One region of the Pseudoalteromonas sp. CST2 genome, then DNA from elsewhere that is predicted to be linked to it. Evidence: predicted binding sites of a transcription regulator. Region 1 holds the regulator's gene; each other region holds the start of a gene.
The links. The regulator LexA, encoded in region 1, represses DNA repair genes until DNA is damaged. The targets are predictions, from matches to a motif close to TACTGTATNNNNATACAGTA.
Positions count from the first base shown of each region.

Region 2: uvrD (DNA helicase II) is a predicted target of LexA. The motif match lies at 3,681-3,700, and genes of this name have one in related genera.
Region 3: ruvC (crossover junction endodeoxyribonuclease RuvC) is a predicted target of LexA. The motif match lies at 2,029-2,048, and genes of this name have one in related genera.
Region 4: PSH41_RS07090 (YebG family protein) is a predicted target of LexA. The motif match lies at 965-984, and genes of this name have one in related genera.

Region 1 covers NZ_JAQREO010000015.1:78,931-83,670, forward strand. Annotated here, with positions in the region: gene coxB (cytochrome c oxidase subunit II) at 1-167, opposite strand, end outside; gene lexA (transcriptional repressor LexA) at 640-1,257, opposite strand; gene PSH41_RS16705 (PaaI family thioesterase) at 1,435-1,875, shown strand; gene PSH41_RS16710 (hypothetical protein) at 1,886-2,266, opposite strand; gene PSH41_RS16715 (DUF7218 family protein) at 2,498-2,749, shown strand; gene PSH41_RS16720 (hypothetical protein) at 2,893-3,609, shown strand; gene PSH41_RS16725 (VOC family protein) at 3,584-3,934, opposite strand; gene PSH41_RS16730 (endonuclease) at 4,061-4,720, shown strand.
Region 2 covers NZ_JAQREO010000011.1:135,661-140,400, reverse strand. Annotated here, with positions in the region: gene PSH41_RS14595 (GNAT family N-acetyltransferase) at 1-1,473, opposite strand, end outside; gene uvrD (DNA helicase II) at 1,451-3,616, opposite strand; gene PSH41_RS14585 (hypothetical protein) at 3,928-4,152, shown strand; gene PSH41_RS14580 (YacL family protein) at 4,266-4,634, shown strand.
Region 3 covers NZ_JAQREO010000006.1:30,147-34,886, forward strand. Annotated here, with positions in the region: gene PSH41_RS09965 (ABC transporter permease) at 1-1,969, shown strand, start outside; gene ruvC (crossover junction endodeoxyribonuclease RuvC) at 2,098-2,622, shown strand; gene ruvA (Holliday junction branch migration protein RuvA) at 2,625-3,242, shown strand; gene ruvB (Holliday junction branch migration DNA helicase RuvB) at 3,250-4,257, shown strand.
Region 4 covers NZ_JAQREO010000004.1:40,224-44,963, reverse strand. Annotated here, with positions in the region: gene dsbB (disulfide bond formation protein DsbB) at 1-75, shown strand, start outside; gene PSH41_RS07100 (DUF6170 family protein) at 77-379, shown strand; gene PSH41_RS07095 (ComEA family DNA-binding protein) at 391-687, opposite strand; gene PSH41_RS07090 (YebG family protein) at 1,033-1,347, shown strand; gene PSH41_RS07085 (M23 family metallopeptidase) at 1,486-2,649, shown strand; gene PSH41_RS07080 (bactofilin family protein) at 2,639-3,130, shown strand; gene PSH41_RS07075 (hotdog fold domain-containing protein) at 3,138-3,611, opposite strand; gene PSH41_RS07070 (multidrug effflux MFS transporter) at 3,795-4,740, shown strand, end outside.

The sequences.
Region 1 (4,740 bases):
ACTATCACCCCAATCACACAACATATTAAAAATATGGTCATGTGTAGCTGATATACATTATTACTTATATCGGTTACGCCCTTGCGCATATTGTATTGGCTATTAGCCAGCACTTGCTGCGGGAACATAATCAACACAAGCCACAAGGTAGAGGTCAGTTTACCCATGTGACGGCTCCTTTGATGCTATTGCGAATGCAAAGCGAAGAGGCATACGGCTTAAACGCCAATTCGTTATTTTTATTTTTTAACCAATCTTATTTTTGATTGGTATCGCTAGGACAACAAAAGGTTTGTGTATATTGTGTGTTCTCATAACTAAAAAGCTGTGAGTTATTGTTAGTCCAGCACATTAATGATTAGCTAAAAAACGTACAACAAGCAAGTTTTAGTATAAAAAACAATCAAGTGATATTTTAAAATTGACTAAATGACGACGTATTAAATTGTTATTTAACAGCCAAGATACGAGCAAAATTAAGGGATGTAACACGCTTAGGAAGATAAAAGTATGAGTGAAAAAAAGTTTACAGTCTAAATAATTTTAGGGCGTTTTGAGATGGCGGAAGGTTTGTTTTTAAAACAAAAATGCACACTAAAAAGTGCGCATTTATAGATATTACTTAAAAATAGTTAAAAATTACATCCAATCGGCATTTCTTATTACGCCAACGGCTAACCCTTCAATATTAAACGACTCGTTTTCAAGGTCTACTTCAATTGGCGTAAACTCTTCGTTTTCGGCGTGTAATAATACTTTTCGGCCTGCTTTTTCTAGGCGTTTTACGGTAACGTCTTCATCTACTCGCGCAACCACAACTTGGCCGTTTTCAGCTGTTTGAGTACGGTGTACGGCAAGTAAGTCGCCATCCATAATACCTATATCTTTCATACTCATGCCGTTAACACGCAGTAAAAAGTCGGCGGCTGGTTTAAACATAAGTGGGTCTATTTTACAGTGACTCTCAACATGTTCTTGCGCCAAAATAGGCGAACCCGCTGCAACTCTACCTATTAATGGTAGCCCTAGTTGCTCAGGCTCCTCTTCTTCAACCAATTGAATACCACGGCTTGCGCCTGGTTTCATTTTAATAACACCTTTTTTGGCAAGCGCTTTTAAGTGCTCCTCTGCGGCATTGGCACTTTTAAAACCGAGTGTTTGCGCAATTTCGGCACGTGTAGGAGGCATACCAGTGTCTTTAATAAAAACTTTTATTAGTTCGAGTATTTGAGCTTGGCGTTTAGTTAATGGTCGCATACAACTGGTTTTCCATACAGTACATTTAACTGTGAGTATATACAGTTAAATAAAAATCGCAAATTTAAATTGTGCTTTAAAATAGCTAAATACACCGCACTTGGATAAATTTTAGGTAATTACAGACGTTCAGTATTTAAAATGCTATAAATTTGCTTTCAATATAAAGGAGTAATTATGAGTATTTGGCATCAACCCATCACATTAGAGCTTTGCAAACAGTTAGATGAGGGAATAAACGGCCAAGGCACGCTAATGAAAACCATGGGCATAGAAATAACCGAAATAGGAGATGATTACCTAGTGGCTACCATGCCTGCTATTCCTGAGCATCATAATCCTATTGGTATGGTACATGGTGGCGCAAATGTGGTACTTGCCGAAACCGTAGCAAGCTACGCCGCTAACTTTGTAGTGGACTTTACAAAATTTTATTGTGTTGGACAGGAAATTAGCGCCAGCCACTTAAAGGCCTCTCGAAATGGCACTTTAACCGCCGTTACTCGTGCATTTCATATTGGTAAGCGCAGTTCTGTATGGGAAATAAAAATAACCAATAGCCGCGGCGAGCTTTGCTGCGTATCAAAAATGACCGCAGCGGTTGTCGAGCGCAAATAATTAACTATGGCTACTTTTCGATAGGGTAAATCGTTATTTCCATACCAGCGCCAATGGCAGATATGCGTAGCAGTGTATCTGCATGTAGAGCTTGGTTAAAACACTTAGGTGACGTGCCCGACTCAAAGCCTATATCAAACGTTCTGCGCGAACAGCTTAGCCACTGCTTAAGCGCATTACGTGAACACGACTCTATTAATTCACATAAGTGGTGGATTGCTTTGTCTGGCGTGGTTATATCACCTGAGGCTTCAATACGCGCCAATTGACGATATTCGTCTTTGTCATAATGCAAAACCATCGCGTTTTTCTTTAAGTCTGCCACTAGGGCGCTAATATCTTGTTTAGACTCAAGCTCTAGATCTACATTTAAAAATTGAATTTCCGACATTGTCTGCTTTTTACCCTCTTATAGTTTCATCGCAAACTTTAACGCAGTTTTACTTTTATACCAAATCAACTAAGCGCTAAACATGGCTTTATTAATAGAAAATACCTGTTTAAACGCCATTGGCACCTAATTTGCCTTATAAAACGGGTTAGGCTAGTTACGCTTAATTTTACCGTTTATGTATGAAAGTTATACACACTCTGTGTAATTAAACGCTTCAGGAGGACAATTATGGTAGATCATGGCCCGCAAATTAAAAACGACGATCAGTACGATGCGCTGCGAGATGAAGGCATGAGCAAACAAAAAGCCGCGCGCATTGCTAATAGCAATACTCATAAAACCGCAGTTAAAGGCGGCAAAGCCTCAAAGTATGAGCAGCGCACTAAAAAGCAGCTGTACAATAAAGCTAAAGAGCTCGGCATTAGTGGCCGCTCAAAAATGAGCAAACAAGGGCTAATAAATGCCTTACGTGAGCATTAAACACAGCCTCACTGATTTTTTACCGCTCCTTTTTATTATTTTTATAAAGTTAGAGTAAGCTTATGAATAACTGCGACAAAATGCCGCAGTAAAAGCATGGGCTGCTGTAATACACTAACGCTAAAAATAATAAGAAGCACAAAATGAAAAAACAACTATTTAAGCGCGCTCGAAAACTACATAAGTGGCTAGGCTATTTACTTGCCTTACAAATTTTAGCTTGGCTTTTAGGCGGCTTAGTAATGAGCGCGATACCACTTGAATACGTACACGGTAAGCACCTTGCTAAGCGCATACTTTCAAACCCATTTACTCAAGCAGACTACCCCACATCACTCGATAATATTACTGCCCAAGTGCCTAACCCCACGCAAATAGTATTTGAGCACTTTTTAACGACCCCGCTTATTACTGTTATTAATACTGACGAGCAGCAGAGCTTTAATGGTTTAACGGGGCGCCCTTTTCAGGCACCCACTAAAATACAAATTACCGCTAATGCACAAGCGCATTTACTCATCGACGCTAAGCCAATTAACACAACGCTTTTAAAACAAGGCACTCGAGAGGTGGGATACAAAACAAATGTGTGGCAAGTACAATTTAACGACACCTTTAATACCACGCTGTATTTAAATGCAATTAACGGCAAAGTTATCACCGTTCGCAGCACACTATGGCGCATATTCGACTTTTTTTGGATGCTACACATAATGGATTACGACGAGCGAGAAGATTTTAACAACCCGCTTCTCATCAGTTTTGCAGCCACCAGCGTACTATTTTGTTTATGCGGTATTATTTTATTAATACAAAACGTTAGGCTAAAAAAACTTACACGTGTTGGTCAATCAAAATAGGGTTGCCGTCTGGGTCGGTAATAATAAAACTTTTATCACCCACAGGTTCAACCTGGATATGAGCGTTTTGAAAATATTCGCTAAGCGCATCAACATCCTTAAACTCTGTAACGGTTTGTGCGTTTTGATCCCAGCCAGGATTGAAGGTCAGCATGTTTTTATCAAACATACCCGAGAACAAGCCAATTAAATGCTCACCGTTTTTCATCACTAGCCAGTTTTGCTCTATCTCACCTGCAAACTCGCTAAAGCCCAACTTTTCGTAAAACGCTTTTGAGGCTCTAATATCTTTAACTGTTAAACTTATTGAAAAAGCACCTAGCATAGTCATCTCCTCGCTATTTTTTATATCAGTATAGAGTGTACTAAGCATTGCGGATTAAAATTTGTTCAGGCTTTATCTTTTAGCAGCAAAACTTTAGACTAGCGCCTCCTGTAGTTCACGTATGTGATGGATATGCTTAAATTTATTTTGGCCTTTGTGGCTTGTTGTATTTGTTTTTCTGCATCGAGTGAAGAATTTACCCGTTTTTCAACGGCTAAAAGGCACTTAATTAAAACCCTACCCGAAAACGCCAAAAGCCTTTACTGCGGCTGCGACATTAAAAAACAAGGTAAAAAGCTAATCCCCGACCCTAGCAACTGTGGTTATATTCCACGTAATACGTTAACTTCCTCTGGCAAAGTTAATGTACGTGCACTGCGTATAGAGTGGGAGCATATAGTGCCGGCGTGGGAATTTGGTCACCAGTTACAATGCTGGCAAAACGGTGGTCGTAAAAACTGTCGCAAGGTCAGTGTTAAATTTAGAAAAATGGAAGCCGATATAAACAATTTAGCCCCCGCAATTGGCGAAATTAACGCAGATCGCTCTAACTATCGCTTTGGTATGCTTAGCGAAAACGCTACCCAATATGGCCGCTGCCAAGTAAAGGTTAACTTTAAACAACGCGTTGTAGAGCCTCCTTTTTATGCCCGTAAGCGCATTGCCGACACCTACGCCTATATGCAAAAAACATACGGCTTAAAAATATCAGACAAACAACAAAAACTATTTGATGCCTGGCAAAAACAAGCATTTGCAGATAAAAGCAGCGCAAGTAAGCTGTAGCACACCTAAGTGTATACACT
Region 2 (4,740 bases), on a different contig from region 1:
TACGCCTTGTTGGTGCAGGTTAGGTGCAACAGCTATACGAATAACGCGTGCGCTTTGTTTTGTTAAATAGCTTGGCTGTGCGCTTAATTGCGCGAGCGATTGCGCCATTAAATGCCCTTGTGGGCGGCGCTCACCACTGATTACTTGCTTAGCTAGCTCTGCATCCATACCGCCTTCAACTGCTATTAAACACACACCCACAACATGCATGTCGCATCTACTAATAAACAGCCTTTGCGCTGGGGCATCAAGTAATTGGCGTAAATCGTTAACACTGCTCTGGTAATGGGCAAGTGCTAGCAACGCAACTATTTGCTGCAGTAAAGGCTCATTGTCAACGAGTTGCTGTTGAGTGACTTCAACGTGCTCAATGTTATTTAAAGCGGGTGGGTATTCGTTATATTGTGCATCTAAAGCAAAGAGTGTGCGTACATGTTGCTCAAGAGGGTCGCCCTTGGCAAAGCGTAAAGGCTCTTCTAAGTTTACAATTTTTGCCGCTTTGTAATTTGCTTTAATATGTTGCGTAAAGCGAATGGTATAGCCTCGGCCATTACCCTCGTAGCCTACCAAGGTGCTCGCAAAGACTATACGCGGGTAGTGCTTTAACATGGCTAACAGTAGTGGGACAGGGATTGCGGCGGCTTCATCAATCAGTAATAAATCACATGGCGGCAACTGATTAAGTAGTGCATCGGGCGCCATGTATTGTAAATTAGCTAAATGTTTTTGCTGAGCCTTGTATTCAACCTGTAAAGTTTTAGCTAAATGCTTAAAACAGCTATGGGTGGCTCTAAATTGTGTTGCGCATACAATGATTTTTTTATCATGTAATGTTGCGGCTGCAAGACCTAGCGCGGCTGATTTACCTCGCCCTCTGTCGGCATTAATAATTAAAGGCCTGTTCGCACGTCCTGTGGCCACCTTAGTTATTTGCTCAACGCATTGCTGCTGCGCCTGATACTCAATTTTATTTGTTACATTACTTTTGAGCGGCGGCTGTTTAAAGACAGTGTGTTCATCAAAGTGTATGGCAGGTAGCGTTTGTAAAAGGCGAGAAAAACGTAAATTAAAATAGCTTTGCTGATTACTACACCCATAAGACTGTACGCTTTGCAGCGCAGGGTCTTGCCATGACCCTAAACGTTGTAAATCAGGCAGTAATAAAAATAAAAGCCCGCCGGCTTTTACGGTGCCGGCTAATGCAGCGAGTTTATCGGGGTAAATGCCACTAAAGCCATCATAAACGGCATGAGGAAACTCTTGCCCAAGTAGTTGATGAGTATGCTCAGGCCAACTTGCATTGGCAAGGCTGCTTGAAAGTAGCTTTACATCATCCGAACGGGTTAACGCGCTTAATAGTTCATAGCACCAAGTAGGCTGGCCTGTAATAAGCACTAACTGACGATGCTTAGCGCCAGTTAGTTGCTGCGTTAATTGCTCAACACAGTGCTTATACAGCTTGAAGTCGTGCATATGCGGTTACTAACCATTTGCTACCAAGGTCATCAAAGTTTACTTGCACACGCGATTGCGCGCCGCTGCCTTCGTAATTAAGCACAGTGCCAATACCAAATTTAGCGTGTAGTACACGTTGGCCTAAGTTAAAACCACTTTCTTCAAATACAGCATGGCTTACTGATGCGCTAAAACGTCCTGCTGCAGGCGGTCGTGATACCTGTGTTTTAATACGAATTTCTTCTACGCAATCTTCGGGTATTTCGCGTAAAAATCGCGATGGGCTATGGTACTTTTCTTGGCCGTATAAACGACGGCTTTCGGCATGGCTTATGTAAAGTTTGTCCATGGCACGGGTCATACCCACGTAACAAAGGCGGCGTTCTTCTTCTAAGCGCCCTGATTCTTCATTACTTTGCTGCGATGGGAACATGCCTTCTTCAACGCCCACCATAAACACAAGTGGAAACTCTAAGCCCTTAGCAGAGTGAAGAGTCATCATTTGCACCGCGTCTTCGTGTTCATCGGCTTGGCCTTCACCAGACTCAAGTGAGGTGTAGGCTAAAAAGCCTTGTAGTGGTGAACTAAACTCTTCTTCTTCGGGGAGTTCATACTGATCGCAGGCACTGATAAGCTCTTCTAAGTTTTCTACGCGAGCTCGGCCTTTTTCGCCTTTTTCAGCTTGATACATAGCCATAAGGCCAGAGGTTTGAATAGTGTATTTGGCTTGCTCTTGCAGTGTAAGGTCGCTAATTTTATCTTCTATGTGCTCTACCAACTCTACAAATTTTGTAACAGCGCTTGCCGCACGACCCGATAAATGTTGTTGTTCTACAATTGCTTTAGCGGCGTACCAAAGAGGCAGCGACTCAGCACGCGCACAGTCGCGTATGTGGCTAAGTGTTTTATCGCCAATACCGCGCGCAGGGGTGTTAATTACACGCTCAAATGCGGCGTCATCTTGGCGGTTTCCTACTAATCGTAAGTACGATAGCGCATCTTTAATTTCTTGGCGCTCGAAGAATCGCATACCACCGTAAATACGGTACTTTAAGCCTTCTTGAAGCATGGCTTCCTCGAGTACACGAGATTGCGCGTTACTACGGTATAAAATAGCGGCGTCTTGCAGCGCATTACCAGCATTTAACCAGCTGCGTAGCTTGCTGCTTACAAAGCGGGCTTCGTCTAGCTCGTTAAAGGCGGCATAAATTGATATAGGCTCGCCTTCGTTACCATCGGTCCAAAGGCTTTTACCCATGCGCTCTGAATTGTTTTTAATTAGCGCATTAGATGCTTTTAGAATGGTCGCGGTTGAGCGGTAGTTTTGCTCAAGGCGAATAGTTTCGGCGTCAAAATCAGTTAAAAAGCGTTTAATGTTTTCTATTTTAGCGCCGCGCCAACCGTAAATACTTTGGTCATCGTCGCCTACAATCATAATACTTTGTGTATCACCAGCAAGTAGCTTTAACCATGCGTATTGAATGGTATTGGTATCTTGGAACTCGTCTACCAGCATGTGGGCAAAGCGCTGCTGGTAATGGCGAAGTAGTGTAGGGTTATTTTTAAGTACTTCGTAGCTACGTAGCAGTATTTCGGCAAAATCGACTAAACCTGCACGGTCACACGCCTCTTGATAGGCGGCATATACACGCAGCATCATTTGCTCGTTTATATCGTAGGCTTGAATATCTTTAGGGCGCAGGGCTTCATCTTTTTTAGCACTGATGTACCAGCCAAATTGTTTGGCGGGCCACTTTTTGTCATCAATATTCATTGATTTTAATAAGCGCTTGATCATTCTAAGTTGATCGTCAGAGTCTAAAATTTGAAAGGCTTCTGGCAGGTTTGCTTCACGGTGATGAGCGCGCAAAATACGGTGTGATAAACCATGGAATGTACCAATCCACATGCCACCGACAGGGGCTTTTAGGGTTTCTTCAACACGAGTGCGCATTTCTTTAGCGGCTTTATTAGTAAAGGTAACCGCAAAAATACTATAGGCTGATGCTTGCTCAACCTGCATTAACCACGCGATACGATGAACTAAAACACGTGTTTTACCCGAACCAGCACCTGCTAATACCAGCATGTTTTGTAGTGGGGCTGCAACGGCATCGCGTTGTTTGTCATTTAAGCCATCGAGTAATTCAGAAACGTCCATCGTTACGCCTTTTCAATCAATAATGAGGGCAGTATAACAGGTGTTTTTGTTAGGCTAAATAAAATACTGTTTTTATGAACAGCTATTCTAAAAATACTTGTAAAACTAATCGCTTAGTCGCTTTTTTGTACTCTTAAGTAACGATAATTAATAATAAAAATAATCAAATTGACCTATATTTAGTAAAAAATACTAAAGCAGTTATTTAGTAGTAATTTAACTATTTGATTTTTAAGCTTTAATAAATTGGCATAAAGTGTGATAGTAAGTAAATAACTAAAACTTAAAATTAATTAACTACAGAGGTGAGTATGGCTGATCAAGGTTCTGGCGGTAATGTTATTGCAGCGTTGTGTAATATATTTTTTCCTGGTTTAGGGCAATTGGTACAAGGGCGAATTTTAGCCGCTATCTTTTTTGCGCTAGCTATTATAATTAGTTACGCACTTATTTATGTATTAGTAGGCTTCGTACTCGTGCCTATTATTTATTTATGGTCGATTATAGATGCTGCACGTTTTAGATCGCGAAGTTAGCTTTTATGTCACCTATTTAATAGCGCCCATTGGCGCTATTTTGCGTTTTAGGGTCGGTGTTTAAGGCTATTTATGGGTATAATTAGTGCATTAGCGTTTTAAAAGTAAAAATTATGGAATATCAATTTATACGTGACCCTATTAGTGGGCTGCGCATTAAAATAAGCAGCGAGCATGCCCTAATTGGCCGCTGGTTAAACGAAGAAATTGGCAAAGAAAAAGTCGAGATGGTACAAGCACTTATTAGCTCGGTAAAAACAAGTTACGAGCCAATAACGTTAAAAGGCCAAGAGATAGACTTAATACTCTCTAAAGACGAAGCCTTATTTGAAGCCCATGCCCTACACCAAGACAGCGAAGATTTAGTCGCCTATCAAGATGATGACTTAATGCTTGAAGAAAATGGCCTAGTGAGTGGTTGTGGCTTTGAAGATTTTATAGATTTAATAGAGTCGTGGGCTGAGTTTAGTGGCTCGCGTTAAATGTTTAAAAGGCCAACCTAGTTGGCCTTTTTTGTAATATCAATTGTGTTAAGTTATTAGGCATTTATAGCGCTCTATTTAGCACCCTAGAATGGTTAAATATTTA
Region 3 (4,740 bases), on a different contig from region 1:
TGTATTTTCGAGCAGCCGCAGAGTGCTTATAAATATTGCTGATGTTGCAAAAACTGAGGTTATTCAACCTGGCAGCCGAGTAAATTATCGCCAACTCTATGCAGGCGATGAATCAGATATAACGCGGTTTTATGAATGGTTAAAGCCGCAAATGGCTGAAAACCAACGTTGGTATGGTGTAAAAGATAGGCAGTCGCCCATATCAAATAGCTTAAACCGTGCAGAAAGCTTTTTATTACTGGCCGGTTTGCTGGGCATTATTTTGGCTACGGTTGCTATTGCTGTGTCGGCAAAGCGTTATTGTGAGCGCCAATACGACCCCGTAGCAATGATGAAAACCCTTGGCGGAAGCCGTGCATTAATTCGTAAAATATATTTTATGCACTTACTCATGGTGTGTGCTTTAGCGGTTATTGTGGGATTAGCCATAGGTTACGGTTTGCAAGAAATAGCCACTGGTTATTTAGCAAAAAGTATGGATATGAGTTTACCTGCCGCCGGGTTTAAACCTTGGCTGGTGGCCATTAGCACAGGCGTTATATGTGCAGTTATGTTCTCTATTAAGCCACTGCTTGATTTATTTGATATTCCACCGCTTAGGGTATTGCGCCGTAATTTAGGCGACAGACTAGCGGTAAGCCGTGTGCACTTAGGTTTAAGCGCGCTTACGGTGTTTTTATTAATGTGGTTATTTAGTAACAACATTAAAATAACGCTTATTTTATTTGTCTCTACGCTTGCTTTGATTGCGGTTTTGTTTGTTATTTCAAAACTAATATTTGGCGGTGGTCGTAAATTAGGTTTAAAACCAGGCAATAGTTGGTCGTTAGCTATTGCTTCTATACAAAAGCGTGCCAACGTAAATGCGGTGCAGCTTATTAGCTTTTCATTGGCGATTAAATTGCTATTGTTTTTGATTGTGCTTAAAAACGACATGATCTCAGATTGGCAGTCTCAATTACCCGCCGATGCACCTAATGCATTTTTAGTTAATATTACGCAAAACGAACTAGAGCCTGTAAATAATTACCTAGCAGAGAACGATATTTTAGTTTCGGATTTTTATCCAACCATTCGTGGGCGAGTAAATGCGGTAAATGGCGAGCTTGTGGCGCGTAAAGTGTCGTTGCAAGATAACGAGAAAAAAGATGAAGAAGCGCGTTCAGGCATTGGCCGTGAGCTTAATCTAACCTGGCTTGATAATGTGCCAGCCCAAAACGAAATTGTGCAAGGGCAGTGGTTTGGCGAAGGCGCAGTGGGTGAGGCATCGGTTGAGGAGTCTATGTTGGAGCGCCTAGACGTAGAAATAGGCGACACCTTAACATTTTTAATTGGTGCGCAATCATTTGACGCCAAAATTACCAGTGTGCGTAAAGTAAATTGGGCGACGCTAAAACCTAACTTTTTTATTATTTTAAGCCCCGACGTGCTAAAAGATTTTCCGGCAACGTATATTTCATCTGTGCGTATAGAGCCAGAGCAAAAGAAAGCGTTTAGCCAGTTACTGCGCACTTATCCAACCATTACCGCCATCGATGTAGATAACTTTGTTAAGCAAATACAGTCAACCATTGAGCAGGTGTCGTTAGCTATTGGCTTTGTGCTTGCTATTGTGGTTTTGTGTGGTGCATTAGTGCTTATATCTCAGGTGCAAGCGAGTCTTGGCGAGCGAATGCAAGAAATAGTAATACTGCGAACTTTAGGCGCCAAAGGGCGGCTAATAAAAAATGCGACGCTTTATGAGTTTTTGCTATTAGGTGGCTTAGCTGGGTTTGTAGCCGCATTATTTAGTGATGTAGCCTTGCTGATTGTTCAGCAGCAAATGTTTGACTTAGCCGGTAAATTGCACCCGACAATTTGGCTAATAGGGCCTGTGTCGGGCGGGGTGTTTGTAGCCGCGCTTGGCTACTTTATGATTGCCCGTAAACTTAAACAAAATACCCAAGGCTTAGTACGTGCTTTAGCCTAAGCTATACTTTTAACGCTAAACGCCCGCACTAAATTGCGGGCGTTTTTGTTTTTACTCGCCACTGGTAATTTATACAGTGCTCTGGCATTATTACCGTTATTGAAAAATAACAATAATGAGTGTGCTGTTTGGCCATTATTTTAGGGATTGACCCAGGTTCACGTTTAACAGGTTATGGTGTGGTTGCGCATCAAGGCGCTAAATTTACCTATTTAGGAAGCGGGTGCATTAAATTAGCCGAGCATGAGTTCCCCATACGATTAAAAATGATCTACCAAGGGATCACGCAAATAATAGAGCAGTTCTCCCCCGAAACCTTTGCCATAGAAAAAGTATTTATGGCGCATAACCCGGATGCCGCGCTAAAACTTGGCCAAGCCCGAGGTGCCGCGATAGTGGGAGCCTCTATGGCCGACTTACCCGTATTTGAATACTCAGCCCGGCAAATTAAACAAGCCGTGGTAGGTAATGGCGGCGCCGATAAATCGCAAGTGCAACACATGGTAAAAAATATTTTAAAATTACCTGGCACACCGCAAGCCGATGCGGCCGATGCGCTTGCCATTGCAATTTGCCATGCGCACTCAGAACAAAATTTAATAAAACTAGCGGGTAGCGCAAGCAAAACCGTTAGAGGACGTTTAAGGAAATAAATATGATTGGCCGTTTAAATGGCATTTTAGTTGAAAAGCAGCCGCCCGAAATTTTATTAGAAGTAAGCGGCGTAGGCTACGAAGTACAAATGCCCATGACCTGTTTTTACGACTTACCCAATATTGGCGAAAACGCCATAGTGTACACGCACTTTGTAGTACGCGAAGACGCACAATTATTATTTGGCTTTAATAATAAAACCGAGCGCGCGCTTTTTAGAGAACTATTAAAAGCAAATGGTGTGGGTCCCAAACTAGGCTTAGCTATTTTGTCGGGCATGTCGGCGCAGCAATTTGTTAGTTGCGTAAACAACGAAGATGCCACAACATTGGTTAAATTACCGGGTGTGGGTAAAAAAACCGCTGAGCGTTTAGTGCTAGAAATGAAAGACCGCTTAAAAGATTGGGGTAACGATTTATTTACGCCATTTAGCGATAATGCCGTTATAGAGCCTCCTAGCGATGCAACAATTGCCAATAATGCTGCAGACGATGCCGTATCGGCACTTGTTGCGCTTGGTTATAAATTGCCACAGGCGCAAAAAGCAGTAAAATCGGTAAGTAAACCCGATATGTCTACTGAGGTTCTTATTAAAGAATCTTTAAAATCAATGTTGTGAGTAACCCATGATTGAAGCTGATCGTTTAATTGACGCGAGCGAAAAAACCAACGAAGACACCATAGACCGCGCAATAAGGCCCAAGCTTTTAGCCGACTACAAAGGTCAGCCGCATGTTAAGCAGCAAATGGAAATATTTATAGAGGCAGCGCGCAGCCGCGGTGAAGCGCTCGATCATCTATTAATATTTGGCCCGCCGGGCTTAGGTAAAACCACGCTTGCTAATATTGTTGCCAATGAGCTTAATGTAAGTATTAAAACCACTTCAGGCCCAGTACTTGAAAAAGCTGGCGACCTTGCTGCATTGCTTACCAACCTTGAAGAAGGCGATGTGCTGTTTATTGATGAAATACACAGACTCAGCCCACAAGTTGAAGAAATACTTTACCCCGCAATGGAAGATTACCAACTCGATATTATGATTGGTGAAGGCCCCGCTGCACGCTCTATTAAATTAGACTTACCGCCGTTTACGCTTATTGGCGCGACAACACGCGCAGGCTCACTTACCTCACCACTTAGAGACCGTTTTGGTATAGTGCAGCGCTTAGAGTTTTACTCGGTAGCTGACCTATCGCATATAGTGGGGCGCTCTGCACATTACCTAGATTTACAAATGTGCGACGATGGCGCTACCGAAATTGCAAAACGCTCACGAGGCACACCGCGTATAGCAAACCGCTTATTACGTCGTGTGCGCGATTACACGCAAGTAAAATCAGATGGTACAGTAAATGCCTCAGTTGCTGAGCTTGCCCTTGATATGATTGACGTAGATAAAAGCGGGTTTGATTACATGGACCGTAAATATTTACTTGCCATTATCGAAAAATTTATGGGTGGGCCTGTAGGGCTAGATAATTTAGCCGCCGCCATAGGCGAAGAAAAAGAAACCATTGAAGATGTAATAGAGCCGTTTTTAATTCAGCAAGGTTTTATACAGCGCACACCGCGCGGGCGAATTGTGTCAGACAATGCGTATCATCACTTTGGTTTACTCCCAAAACAAGATTAACCCCTCTTTAGCCTGTTACAGAAAATGTAGCGGGCTACTTCCTCTGTTAAATGTAATACCAATTTGCAATAACACTTAATCATTTTACGAGGCAAACGTATCGCTACCTGCGTTAAAAACTCTCATTTACGACTGCATGCAGAATGTATAGCAGTGCAGGAGCAATTGCCAAGAACAACGAAATAGCGAATTTTTTGCCTAGCTATCAACACGTTTTTCCAGCCTCAACATAGCTCACTTAATTAAGAAAATTAGTATAGTTTTTTTAAAACTTACTCAGCTTTCAGCCACTTTGTTGCAAATGTAACCAATAAATTAAAATCGTTTTGTAATTCACTTAACGTTAAGACTGGCGTGGCTATGCTGCGTACCATTAAAACCAGTTAGCTTTAAAGCAGTAGCAACATAAGAGACTAGATGTAGCACTATTCGTGTTAATAAGTTTTACCTTGTTATAAACATGCTTTCTACTGAAAGTAGATA
Region 4 (4,740 bases), on a different contig from region 1:
ATACTATTTGCGTTATTTACTATCACGCTTTTTGTAATTGTTACCACTCGCTTACTTACTAAAAAGACTATTTAATATGTTTACGTTTTTTACCAGTCAGCTGCCTGAACTAAAGCACCTTAAAGTGAGGCAGCGACAAGCCGTTGTTGCTATTGCGCTAAGTATGCTACCTGCTACCGATAGAGTGTTATTAAGAATAGTAAAGCTGATATTGCTCAGCCCATTGTTTTTATTATTTACTGTTTTTAAAGGGTGGGAACTCATTCCCTTTTTAATTTTAGGTGGCCTGTGTTACCCGCTTTTAACAACCCCGATTGAAATAAACTTCGCTAAAAAATATTTATCCAAAGCACTTGAGCAGTATTCACAGGGCGCTTAGCGCCCTGCCTATTACAAAGACACTTTTCCTTCTAGTTTAGCTACAAGCTTTTTACCTATTCCTTTTACGTTAGTTAAGTCGCTCAGCTGGGAAAATTCACCATTTTCAACCCTGTAATCAACAATAGCCTGCGCTTTTTTCTTACCTATACCAGGCAACTTGGCCAGCATTTCTGAATCGGCACTATTAATATTAATAACCGGCGCTTGCGGCATTTCAACCATAGGCTTATTTTCAACTGGGTTAGCGTGGGTAAACGCGCTAAAGCATAAAAAGCTAATAATAAGTAGCGTTAATAGATTTTTCATTTGTTATTCCTTATTTTTGTTTATACCAAAGCGTTATAGTTAAACGGCTAATTTGGCTTTAAACATGTGCTTAATTTTTATTTGAGGAAATAATGTTAAATAAGGAGCAACGCGCATCACTTATATTATTTCCAGTGCATAATCACCTAAATCCGAAAACCTAAAATGCAGCTGGTACAACAAGTGATTGCTTAACTAAAGTAAAGTTACGCTTTTTTGTCAAATTGATGACAAGCTAAAAATGCACCGAATACTTGCAATTTTACACACAAACATTTACTGTATATAAAAACAGTGACCTACGGGTCAGTAACCACATTACCACGCAATCAAGCAGGAGAGATCATGGCTGTTGTTGTTAAATATGTTGTAGAACGAAACGGAGTTGAGCGAATGACGTTTACTACTAAAAAAGAAGCGGATGCCTATGACAAAATGCTCGATATAGCAGAATCGCTTGAAGTAATGCTGGAAAAAGTAGATGTGCCACTGAGCGAGCAACAGGTTGAATCGCTTGCGCTTGAAATTGCAAAGAGTAAAGATGACTTTATGGCGGTGTTAAAAGGCGCAAAAGAGCCCACAACAAAAGGTACAGCTAAAGCTAAAAAAGCCGACAACGTAGCATCAATAAAAGATAACGACGAGCAACAAGCTAGCTAATTTGTGACTATTTTAAATAAAGGGCTGCTACTAAATAGCAGCCCTTTTTTATTAATTTTTGAACAGTTACAAATTTTTTCTGGCTTTTTAGACTGAAATTGATACATTAATCCGGTTAATAGCGAGTGTTTATGTGCCATGTCAGTATTTATTAAGTCTTTTTACCAAAAATTTTTCCCAGCCCGTCAGTTGCTTATTCGTCAAAATGGCGAAGTTAAGCATGTTGTTTTGGCGCCTTGGTTTCAGCTTTTTACAGTACTGCTTATTTTAGGCACTATTACTTGGGTCGGTATTTCTAGTTTTCGTGTTTATAGCCAAACAAATAAAATTACCGACATAGAACAAAGCCAAATTGACAAGCAACAAGTGTGGCAAAAGCAGGTCCAAGAACAAAAAGCACTGCACGCTAAGCAATTAGAACAACTTGCAGTACTAGAGCAAAAGCAAGCACTTTTGCAAGGTATGATTGAATCCCTCCCCGCATCTATTAGTAAAGAGACAATAAAATTAGAAGAACAACTTGAATCGCCTGTTAATCAAGACAAAGGCGAGTTTCATGAACCACTTGTAGATGAAGAGCCGAAAGACAAACACGCCAGCCTTCTAACGCCAATCACTTTTGCCGCACGTTATGAGCGCTTAAATAAATACTACGAGCATAATTTTGCGCTTATTGATGCGCAAATTAATAAACGCCATGATGCAATTTTAGCGATGTTAAAAGGCGCAGGCTTAGAATCAGCCCTTGAACAACATTTAGCACTGGGCGCACAAACCACTGCGCAAGGTGGCCCGTTAGATGTATTTGACGAAACTAAAATACCAGGGCAGTTTTTAGCCATTGTTGATAAGCTATTATTACTCAACAACCTTGAAAACTTTTTAACAGAGCTGCCTAACTCACTGCCCTTGCCTGCGGCTAAATACTATATTTCGAGCAACTTTGGGTTACGTAAAGATCCGATGAACAACCGCCGCGCTTTTCACAAAGGTGTTGATTTAGCCGGCTGGCATAAAACCGAAATTTTTGCCCCTGCTGATGCACGTGTATTGCGCGCTGGTAAAAATGGCGGCTATGGTAACTTTATCGAGCTAGAGCACAAAAATGGCTTGGTCACCCGTTTTGGCCACTTAAATAAAATTAAAGTGAAAAAAGGCCAAACAATTGCTAAAAATGAGGTAATTGGATTAATGGGCAGTACTGGCAGAAGTACCAGCACCCACTTACACTATGAAGTGTTACTCGATGGCAAACATGTCAATCCTCTAAAAATAACAAAGGCGCTTTCTCGTGTTCGGTAAAAAAAAGCAACCAAGTAGTCAAACTACGTTAAAAAGAGTAAATCATACCCCTTCTATTATTTCTGAAGATGTGCGCTTAACTGGCACACTTACAAGCCAGGGCGAAGTGCAGCTAGATGGCCGAATTGATGGCGATATAAAGGCAGAGCACTTGGTAATTGGCTCTACCGGCATTGTTGAAGGTGTGGTTGAAGCTAAAAGTGTCATTGTAAAAGGCAAAATTATTGGCTCACTAAACGCAAGTGAAGTGAATATTCAAAGCAGCGCTCACGTACATGGCGATGTTTTTCACGATACACTAAGTATTGATGCGGGAGCCATTATTGAAGGCAGCTTAAAACAGCGCTTTGAAAAAGAAGAACCGGAACTTATTAGCGAAGATTTAAAGCCGGCTAAAGAAGTAAAAACTTTGCTTGATGATGCTGATAGCGACTTGTCGTTTGTTAATAAGCAAGCCGCTGATAAAGCCAAATCTAATTAAGCGCTCATTACTTTTTCTCGGTTATGTACATCGTAATATCTGCAGTGAACACCAGTTCATTGCGGGTATTGTAAAGCTTAACTGGCACCACTAAATCTTCTTTATCTACCCATTGGCGAGGCAAGGCGATTTCTGCAATAGCAGTTACATCGGTATCAACCTTTGCTAAATAGTGTACCGTCATTCCTTTTGGGATCCAGCGATGCGTTTTATAAGGCACGGTGGCATCTACCATTACACCAGCACACAGCTCAGCTAAGTTACATTGTGCAATAGCATGAATAGTCCCAATATGGTTATGCACACTACGGCGGTTTTTTACGACAGCGCTACAGTGCCCTTCTCTTAAATCGAGCACGTAAGGTTTCATTGAGCCAAAATACGGGGCTTTTATGCATACCGCTTTGCTAAACAACCAATTGCCAAAAGGTAAGCGTTTAAATTTAAGCCAGGTTTTTAAAAGGGCTGATTTATTACTCATTGTTATTTCCCATTTTGTGTTTATAAATTCAAATTAACACATCAGACCAGTTAAAAAAAGCGCAATTCACTGTGCTGTTAATCCTAATCTCATGAAATATTTATCACAATAAAGCGAGGCTCACTCATAAGCCCTTTCTTTTTTATAAGCGGGCACCTAAAATAGCCAGCAAAAGGAGACCTAATGCAAACACAGCCCGCTAAACCTAACTTAATTTTATTACTCATCTTAGCGTTACTCGTAATATTTTGCCCTATGGCAATTGATATTTATCTTCCCGCTTTTCCAACTATTGCCACGCAATTTAACGTAACCGAACAACAGGTTCAGCAAACGGTGGCTATTTTTATGCTTACTGTGGGTTTAGGGCAATTAATTGCAGGGCCGCTTGCTGATAAGTTTGGCCGAAAGCCGGTAGCGGTTGTAGGTGTTAGCTTATATGCAGGCTCAGCCTTACTTGCCTACATGGCGCCCTCTTTTGCTGTATTAATGTTTTCACGCGCTCTGCAAGGGTTAGGTGCATGTGCTACGTTTGTGGTTGCTTTTGCTATTGTACGTGATAAATACGGCAGCGAACGCAGCGGGCAAATGATTACCTATTTAAATGGAATTGTGTGTTTTATTCCTGCGCTTGCGCCTATTTTAGGTGCTTGGCTTACCGTGCAATTTGGCTGGCGCATGAACTTTATGTTTTTAACCTTGTTTGCGTTAGCGGGCCTAGTCATTACGCTCACCTTATTTAGAGAAACCCGCCCTGCTGATAGTCACTACCAAGGGCATATATTGGACTTACGCCGCTTTGTGCCAATATTAAAAACACCGATATTTTTATTTAATAGCTTACTGTGTATGGTCGCCATGTCGGCGATTCTTGTGTATGTCACCTTGGCACCTGGGTGGATAATTACGCACTTAGGGGGCACCGTTGCCGACTTTACTTTTTGGTTTACGCTCAATGCCGTATTAAGTATTGTAGCCAGCTTTATTACGCCCATTTATATTAAACGTAATAGCCAAAAAGCCCTGCGCGTTGGGGTTACAGTATTGGTAGCCTCTGGCATATTAATGATTGCACTTAGCCATATAGAATCGGCCATTGCGCTTATGCTACCTATTTTAATTGCAGCAC